Regions from separate parts of the Cellvibrio sp. BR genome, predicted to be linked through region 2. Evidence: predicted binding sites of a transcription regulator. Region 2 holds the regulator's gene; the other holds the start of a gene.
The links. The regulator PhoB, encoded in region 2, activates phosphate uptake and scavenging genes when phosphate is short. The targets are predictions, from matches to a motif close to TGTCATAAANNTGTAACA.
Positions count from the first base shown of each region.

Region 1 (4,717 bases), 620 kb from region 2:
GGGCCCACTGCGTTGGCTACATCGTTGGAGCCGTGTGCAAATGCCATGGAACAAGCAGTGAAGATCATCAATACCCCAAACACGCGCTCTACACTGGAGAAACGGTTGTCTTTATCCGCTGTCTTGTCCTGGGTAATGCGGCTGAGAAGGTACATCCCAAAGCCTGCTACCACGAGGCCGATAATCGCCGCTATAAAGGTACTTTCCAGAAAGCTAAACGAAAGGTTGTGTGAGCTAAGTACATATTTCAGGCCTTTGAGGATGGTGACCATCGACAAAAAGAAACCTACCGCAAACATGTAAATGGGTATGTAGCGTTTGGCATTGGAAAACGGATCTTCTGTGTCCAGAATCAGGAATTGCACTGAGCGGAAAATCCAGAAAGCGAGGAAGCCTGCAATAACGGGGGTAATTACCCAGCTGCCGACGATGCCCCACACCTTGCTCCACTGCACCGCATCGGCGGAAATGCCCACGGCGGCAAAACCAATGATGGCGCCGACAATCGAGTGGGTGGTGGATACCGGCCAGCCCAAAATACTGGCGATTAATAACCAGCTACCCGCTGCCAGCAGCGAGGCGAGCATGCCGAAGACAAATAAATCCGGGTGGTCGGTCATCACGTCCAGTTCAACAATCCCGCTACGGATGGTTTCTGTCACTTCACCACCAGCCAGGTAGGCCCCGGCAAACTCAAATACCATGGCAATTAAAATGGCCTGTTTCATGGTAAGCGCACGCGAGCCAACCGAGGTTCCCATTGCGTTGGATACATCGTTGGCACCTATGCCCCATGCCATAAAGAGGCCAAAAGCACAGGCAAGAATAAACAGCACATGGCCGTATTCAGCAAATAAAGTCATCTTGAATTCCTCAAGGTAAAGGATTAATGCGCCAGCAGCAGTTGCAAACGGCCGCCCACATCGTGTGCGCGGTTGGCGATATCACCCACCCAGTCGATGATGTTGTACAGGAACATCACATCTACCGGGGGGAGCTGGGCTTCGAGGGCAAAGAGTGAGGTGCGCACGCCAATTTCCAATTGGTCGGCTTTCTCCTCAAGAATGTCCAATTCCTTGATCATATTTTCGACAACGGTCAGCTCGCGGCCGCTAAAACCGGTCTCGAGCAGCTCGTCCAGTTCGTTGATGGCGGTGAGCGCTTGCTCGGCTGCCGCAACACTGGCGCGCACAAATTCATTCATCTGCGGTTTCATGCTTTCGGGGATGGTCATGCGACGGCCCATGATGATACCGGCGATGTCTTTGGCGCGGTTGGGAATGCGATCCTGCATAGTTAGCAGTTCGAGCAGGTCGGTGCGTGGTACCGGCAGGAACAGGCTTTTGGGCAGATGCAAGCGCAGGTGCTTTTTGATTTCGTCCGCATCGTTTTCGAATTTCACCACTTGCTGCTGAATGCTGCTGGCGAGAGGCCAGTCATTGCCGGTGACAGCTTCAAAAAAAGGTACGAGTTCGGCGGCGGCTTTAACAGCCAGCGCCATGTGCTCTTGCATGGGCTTGATGGGCGAGCGGCCAAACAGGTTCGACAAGTTTGCAAAAGGCATGGTTATCCCCTCGGGTTGAAAGTGTGCGCAGTATAAAAACATCACTCGCCAAGGTCACGCAGCTTTATTACTTATTTATGACAAAGTTGTGATGCTTTTTAGCTGAACTTTTGTTAGTGGCTGGTATGGGTTGTTAGGCATAGGTGTCTAGGTTTCGGGTGTGTTGAGCTTAGTGGTTGCTGACCAAAACGCCAGCCTGTCGCCTTGTGGGCAGACTCGCGTCGGCAGAGCCGCTACAATCAGTGCAGGTTTTTAGTCGCAGCTCTCTTATTTACAGGAATAACGTCGATGGTGCTGGATCGGGTATTGGATTTGCGCGGCTTGATCAATGATCTGGTCGTTGATGGGCGCATGTCGCAGCTGGATGCCAATATGTTGCTCGGCGCCTCACGCAGCCGCGAACAGGCGATCATGCACCCGCTGGCCTATGTCGCCACCCAAAATCTGGAAGATTTACAGCGCCCGGGCAAGATTCTGGATGGCGATACGCTCACCGAGTGGTTAGCCAACAAGGCGCGCCTGCCATTGTTTCATATAGATCCGATGAAGATTGATGTCGCCAAGTGTACCGAGGTGATCAGTTACGCCTTTGCCAAGCGCCACGGTATTTTGTGCGTCAAAGTGGAGTCGGATCACGTCATCATCGCCTGTACTCAACCCTTTATGGCTGGTTGGGAGCCACAGGTGGAGCATGTGGCGCGCCGCACGGTGAAACGCGTGGTGGCTAATCCCGCCGACATCGAGCGTTTTATGGTGGAGTTTTACACCTTGGCGCGCTCTGTCTCCGGCGCCAGCGGAGCGACGGCGGCCTCGGCGATTACTAACTTTGAGCAGCTGGTGGAGCTGGGCAAAGCCAGCGATCCGGATGCCAATGACCAGCATATCGTCAAGATTGTGGACTGGCTGTTGCAGTACGCTTATGACCAGCGCGCCAGTGACATTCATATAGAGCCGCGCCGGGAAGTAGGGCGCATCCGCTTCCGTATCGATGGCGTTTTGCATTACGTCTACGAATTGCCCGCCAATGTATCCACCGCTGTCACCAGCCGCTTCAAGGTGTTGGCCCGCATGGATATTGCCGAAAAGCGCAAGCCGCAAGACGGCCGCATCAAAACCCGGCGCAGCGATGGCAGTGAAATTGAATTGCGTATGTCCACCTTGCCCACCGCCTTTGGCGAAAAACTGGTGATGCGGATTTTTGACCCGGAAGTGCTGCTGCGCAGTTTTACCGACTTGGGTTTAGTGGGCGATGACTATGCGCGCTGGTACTCCATGCTTACCCGCCCCAATGGCATCTTGTTGGTGACCGGCCCCACCGGTTCCGGTAAAACCACCACCCTTTATTCATCGCTGCGACAAGTTGCCACCGATGAGGTGAATGTCAGCACTATTGAAGACCCCATTGAAATGGTGGAGGAGCGTTTTAACCAGACGCAAGTGCACCACAAAATCGGGCTGGATTTTGCCGCCGGTATCCGCAGCCTGATGCGGCAAGACCCGGACATTATCATGGTGGGTGAGATCCGCGACCTAGAAACCGCCCAAATGGCAGTGCAAGCCGCGCTTACCGGCCACTTGGTGCTATCCACCGTACATACCAACGACGCGCCTTCAACCGTTGCGCGCTTGCTGGATTTGGGCATTCCTTCCTACCTCATTAATGCCACCTTGCTCGGGGTAATGGCGCAGCGCTTGGTGCGCACGCTCTGCTCACATTGCAAAGAGGAGGGCAGTATCAGCGCGTCGGATTGGCAGGAATTGGTTGCGCCCTGGAAAGTGAATGTGCCGGCCAAAGTCTATCGCCCGGTGGGTTGCCTCGAATGTCGCAATACCGGTTATTTGGGGCGACAAGGCCTGTACGAAATTCTGATGTTGTCTGAATCGCTCAAGGAAAAAGTTACCAGCGACTGCAACCTGCAGGAGCTGCGTAAACTGGCAATGAAGGAGGGCATGCGCACCTTGCGCTTGTCGGGCGCTCAAAAAGTCGCGGCGGGACTCACGACGATGGAAGAGGTATTGCGGGTTGCGCCACCACCGGAGAAGGCGGGTTAGGTGGTGAATATGCCCAATAAAAAATGGCGACCCGTGAGTCGCCATTTTTTTATGGTTAGCGGCAAGGTTTACGGCTATCAGAACAGCAATTTGATCCCTACAAACACCAGCATAATCGCCAGCGCCGGGCGTAAATAATGGTCGGCCACGCGGTGTGCCAAGTGGCTGCCCAGGTAAATACCGGGTAGCGAACCAATCAACAGGTTTGCCAATAATCCCCAATCCACATTGCCTAAACCGGCATGCCCCATGCCCGCTACCAGCGTCAGTGGCACGGCGTGGGCGATTTCAGTTCCCACCAAACGCACGGTGGGTAGCAGTGGGTAGAGCATAAATAAAGCTACTGTGCCCAGTGCACCTGCACCGATGGAGGTGATGGTCACTACCGCGCCCAGCACCATGCCGGTAAGCACCGTCGCAATCATCTGTTCGCGACGGCTCATGCGGGTAATCCAGGCGTCATTTTTACGGCTGTAATCAAAGATTCGGCGTTTAAACAAAATAGCGATGGCGGTGAGGATCAACGCGTAGCCAAGGGTGGTGCGAATAATGCTGTTGAGGGTGTCGGTATCGGTGTGTAAATAATGCAGTAGCCAGAGGGTCAGTGCTGCTGCAGGTAGGCTGCCCAGTGCCAGCTCGCCGGTAATCTTCCAGTCGATATTTTTTTTCTTGTGGTGGACATGAATACCGCCCGCTTTGGTGATGGCGGCGTAGAGTAAATCGGTGCCCACTGCATTGGCGGGGCTAACGCCGAAATAGAGCAGAATCGGCGTCATCAGCGAGCCGCCGCCAACACCGGTCATACCTACAATAAATCCCACCACCAAACCGGCGATAACATAGCCAAAATGAAAATCCATACCACTCCACGTGCGCCGGCTACACCCGGTATCCGGTTAAAGGCGTCAGAAACTGAAGGTGTTTAAAAATAAACAGGGCGCGCAGGCTAACAGCCCATGGCGGAGGCGGCTAATAATCATTAGTTAGGTGCTTATAACTTTACGGATTAATCTGGGCTGATTGTGATCAATCAGTGCGTGTTTAGTTATGAAAGCGGGTGAGGGGGGTGGGCAACGAATAAGAGCGAGGTCTATAGCGTGA
Region 1 covers NZ_JH668200.1:1,012,910-1,017,626, forward strand. Annotated here, with positions in the region: gene O59_RS04175 (inorganic phosphate transporter) at 1-863, opposite strand, end outside; gene O59_RS04180 (TIGR00153 family protein) at 887-1,564, opposite strand; gene O59_RS04185 (GspE/PulE family protein) at 1,853-3,616, shown strand; gene O59_RS04190 (sulfite exporter TauE/SafE family protein) at 3,694-4,476, opposite strand.
Region 1: O59_RS04180 (TIGR00153 family protein) is a predicted target of PhoB. The motif match lies at 1,630-1,647, and genes of this name have one in related genera.

Region 2 (4,717 bases):
AGTCACCAGACCAACGCCGGGCACACCGGCGGTGCCGACCGAGGCGAGGGTGGCAGTGAGTATCACCATTAGATAACCCATCAGACCAATATCGATGTTGTAGGCCTGGGCGATAAACACCGTGGCCACACCCTGCATGATGGCGGTTCCATCCATGTTAATAGTGGCGCCCAGAGGTACCGAAAAGCTGGCCACTTTGTTGTCCACCCCCAAATCGTGCTCCACCGTGCGCATGGTCACCGGGAGGGTGGCATTACTGGAGGCAGTACTGAAACCAAATACCATCACCTTCCACATTTTGCGCAGGAAAATCAGCGGGCCTAAGCCGCTCAGGGTTTTCAGCAGCAGGCCGTAGACGCCCAAACCGTGCAGCAGCAATACAAATAACACCGTAAAAAAATACTTGGCGAGATCAAGAATGGCACCAAAACCCAGCGAGGCAAACAGTTTGACCAACAGGCAAAACACGCCATAGGGTGCCAACTGCATCAACAACATCACCATCTTTAACACCACCTCATTGAGGTTCTCAAAGAAGGTGCTCATGTTGCTGCCAATAGTCCCGCCGGTGCGCGCTATGGCCACACCAAACAGAATCGAAAACACAATGACTTGCAGCATATTGCCTTCAGCCATGGCTTGAATCGGGTTGCTGGGGAAAATACTGACAAAGGTCTCTTTAATCGAGGGGGCTTCAGGTGCCGCGTAGTTGCTGGCCAAAGCCATATCCACATCACCACCGGGCTGGACTATTACCGCCACGCCCATCGCCAATGCAATCGCGAGCGCAGTAGTCAACAAATAGAGCGCCATGGTTTTGGTCGCCAGTGCACCCATACGGCTGTGCCCGCCCAGCGAAGCCGCACCGCAGACCAGCGAGACAAATACCAGCGGAACAACCAATAACTTGAGTGAGGCAACAAATACCTGGCCAATCGCATCCAACAGGCCATTGATTACAACCGTCTGCAACCATTGCCCCAGTTGCGTTGCTGGAACCTTATTCGCTTCATCCACCCCTAAAATCAGGTTAAACACTACCCCAACTATAATGCCCAGCAGCATGCCGAGCAGAATCTTGTTAGTCAGTGACATAGGAAAACCTCTTGGAATTATTGGGTATCGAGGGTAGATGACTGCGGCAGCGAACCGCCGCAGAGGGGATGAACAGGGAAAAAATTATTCGTTAACGGCGTCTTTCAACGCTTTGCCCGCTTTAAAGGTGACGGTTTTGCTGGCGGCGATTTGGATAGTGGCACCCGTCTGCGGATTGCGGCCTTCACGCGCGGCGCGCTCGCTCACATTAAAACTGCCAAAACCCAGCAGCGCTACCGACTCACCGCGCGCCAAGGCATTGGTGATCTGCTCAATAAACGCCGAGACCACCAAATCCGCTTTATTTACGCCCAGGTCAGTCGTATTGGCCAGGGCAACAACTATATCGGTCTTATGCATAATGCTTCTCCTTTAGGGTATCAAGCCGCGAGTTTACCTGCTTGCAGGCGGTTGCGGCAGGCTTGACGGCGCTTTTTCACCACCGCGCGCTGAATCAAGCTGATAAACTGCGCCCGCTCACAGCAGGCAGAGGAGATAGTTTTGCCCAGTGCGATAGCTTCCACCCACCGCAGTTTCCGCTGGCGCCCACGCCGACAGCTGCCGCCCCAAAGCCGTCCACCGCGCGCCTTATGCGCTTGGCTGGATGATAGCGGCTCACTCACCGCCCGTTTGATTGCGCTCAGCCAAGGCCAGTTTCACTTGGAGGTTCTACGTCAATATCTCGCCCTCCCCAGCCGTGAAGAACAACAAGCACTCGCCATGCCGCGGCCAGCGCGCGCATTAATCCGCGAGGTAATTCTGTGTGGTCGCAACCAGCCATGGGTATTTGCGCGCAGTGTACTGCCGTTGTACAGCCTTAGCGGTAAATTGCGCCACCTACGCAAACAGCACAATCGTCCACTCGGCGCCTTTTTGTTTAGTCAGCCGCACTTGCGGCGCAGCCCCATTGCAGTAGCCGCCTTTAGCGCCGATGATGGCTATGTGCCCGCCAGTATCGCCCGCCAGAACTCACTCTGGGGACGTCGCTCGGTGTTTGCATTGGATGGGAAACCGCTGCTGGTGAGTGAGGTGTTTTTACCCGCGCTCTGCGCTCAGTTGTTGCAGGATAAACCATCGATCAATAATCAATAACATTTGAATATCGGCTTATGACAACCCCTAAAACGCCCCGCCGCTCCGCTAAACCTGCCACTGCAAAAGCAGCTGGCACCAAAGCCGCCAGCCCAAAAACGGCAACTACAGATACGCCAAAACCGCGTACAACAGCGGCAAAAAAGGCCGGAACTAGCGGGTTTATGGGCAAACTCCAGCAAACACTGCCGCTCTACTGGCGCTTGATGCGCATGGATCGCCCCATAGGCACATTGCTGCTGCTCTGGCCCACCCTCTGGAGCCTGTGGCTGGCAGCCAAAGGCATACCCAGCGTGAAAAATCTGGTGATTTTTACTCTGGGTGTGATTGTGATGCGCGCGGCTGGCTGCGTAATCAATGACTTTGCCGACCGCAAAATCGACGGCAGCGTAGCCCGCACCAAAGATCGCCCACTCGCCACCGGCGCAGTTTCCAGTCGCGAGGCGATATTTTTATTCATTGGCCTATGCGTGATCGCCTTTGCCTTGGTGCTGATGACCAACCCGCTTACCATCAAACTCTCCGTCGGCGGTCTGTTGCTCGCCTTCTGCTACCCTTTTATGAAACGTCACACCCACTTGCCGCAGGTAGTATTGGGTGCCGCGTTTGCCTGGGGAATCCCCATGGCCTATGCGGCCGAGGCCGGTTCGCTACACGAAAACATTTGGCTGATTTACCTCGCCGTGGTGCTCTGGACGGTGGCTTATGACACCTTTTATGCCATGGTGGATCGCGAGGACGACCTTAAAATCGGCGTGAAATCCACCGCCATCTTGTTTGGCGAACAGGATCGGTTGATGACCGGCATCCTGCAAATCCTGGCGCTCTATGCGCTGATTCTGGTGGGTAATCGCTTTGAGCTGGGGCTGTTCTATTATCTGGGCTTGACGGTGGCGGGTGGTTTGTTTGCCTATCAACAATGGCTGATTCGCTTTCGCGCGCGCGAAGCCTGCTTCAAAGCCTTTTTAAATAACAACTGGGTGGGTGTGGCGGTATTTGCCGGTTTAGCTATGGATTATTACTGGCGCTAAGCCCACGCGACTGCACGCAGCTACAATTTTCTGACTTGTCATAAATATGTAACACTGAGCTTATTAAATAAGCTGCAACAATAGCTTCATGAAACGTGAAGCCTACCGTAGTTTTATTAGGCAGAAGATTATGACTGGTCGCAAAATTCTTATCGTCGACGATGAATCCGCTATTCGCGATATGTTGCGTGTGGCACTGGAGATGGCCGAGTACCAAGTGCTGGAAGCCAGTAATGCGCAGGATGCCCACGGCCTGATTATCGACGAAAAACCCGACCTGATACTGCTCGATTGGATGATGCCCGGTACCAGCGGTATTGAACTCGCGCGCCGCTTGAAGCGCGACGAAGTTACCGCTAATACTCCCATCATCATGCTCACCGCCAAAGGTGAGGAAGACAACAAAATCCAGGGGCTGGAAGTTGGCGCCGACGATTACATCACCAAACCTTTTTCACCGCGTGAATTGGTCGCCCGCTTGAAAGCAGTATTGCGCCGTGCCGACCCACAGATTTCCGCCGCCCCCATCACCGTACAGGGTCTGTGTTTGGACCCCGCCAGCCACCGCGTCACCATCCACGATCAGTCAGTCGATATGGGCCCCACTGAATATCGCCTGCTGGAGTTTTTTCTCACCCACCAGGAAAGAGCCTATACTCGCAGCCAATTGCTGGATCATGTCTGGGGCGGCAATGTGTATGTGGAGGAGCGCACGGTCGATGTGCATATCCGCCGCCTGCGCAAAGCTCTGACCATCGACGGTCACGAAGACCTGATCCAAACCGTACGCGGTACCGGCTATCGTTTTTCGACACGAATCGAAGCCTGATATCACTAAGCTGCAAGTATTCGGCAGCGGGCAAGCCTGAGCGACAATCGGAGACAGGATGTCGACGATTAGCCCCCATGGATGGGTTCACGGCGTGTCGCGCAGGCTTGCCCGCTGCCGAATACGGATCGAAACTGAGAGGCCCCCTTGTTAAAAGGTTTCAGCGCTGAACTCCAGCGCATTCTGATTATTCTCGCCACCTGCAGCCTGATTGGTTTTTTCAGCGACAACTACGCGCTGTGGATGCTACTCGGCTGTGGCATTTACATTGTGTGGATGCTCTGGCAGATGCGCCGCTTGAACCAGTGGCTGCTCAAACGCGAGAGCGAACACCCGCCGGAGGCCAGTGGCATCTGGGGGCAGGTGTTCGACAACATCTACCAACTGCAGCGCGATCAACGCATTGAAAAAGACAACCTGCAAGCGGTGATCAAACGCATCCAGGAAATCAGCTCGGCACTCAAAGACGGGCTGGTCATTCTGGACGCGCGCGGCCATCTGGATTTCTGGAACCCCGCCGCCCATCGCATGCTTGGGTTGAATACCAAAGACCAGGGGCAATCGGTCATCAATTTTGTGCGTCACCCCAAATTTGTCGCCTATTTTGAAGAGGGCAATTACGGCGAGCCGCTGGAAATTCCCTCGCCGCGTTTTCCCTCCAAACACCTGC
Region 2 covers NZ_JH668200.1:393,076-397,792, forward strand. Annotated here, with positions in the region: gene O59_RS01615 (dicarboxylate/amino acid:cation symporter) at 1-1,095, opposite strand, end outside; gene O59_RS01620 (HU family DNA-binding protein) at 1,180-1,455, opposite strand; gene O59_RS01625 (chorismate lyase) at 1,597-2,187, shown strand; gene ubiA (4-hydroxybenzoate octaprenyltransferase) at 2,352-3,218, shown strand; gene phoB (phosphate regulon transcriptional regulator PhoB) at 3,349-4,047, shown strand; gene phoR (phosphate regulon sensor histidine kinase PhoR) at 4,195-4,717, shown strand, end outside.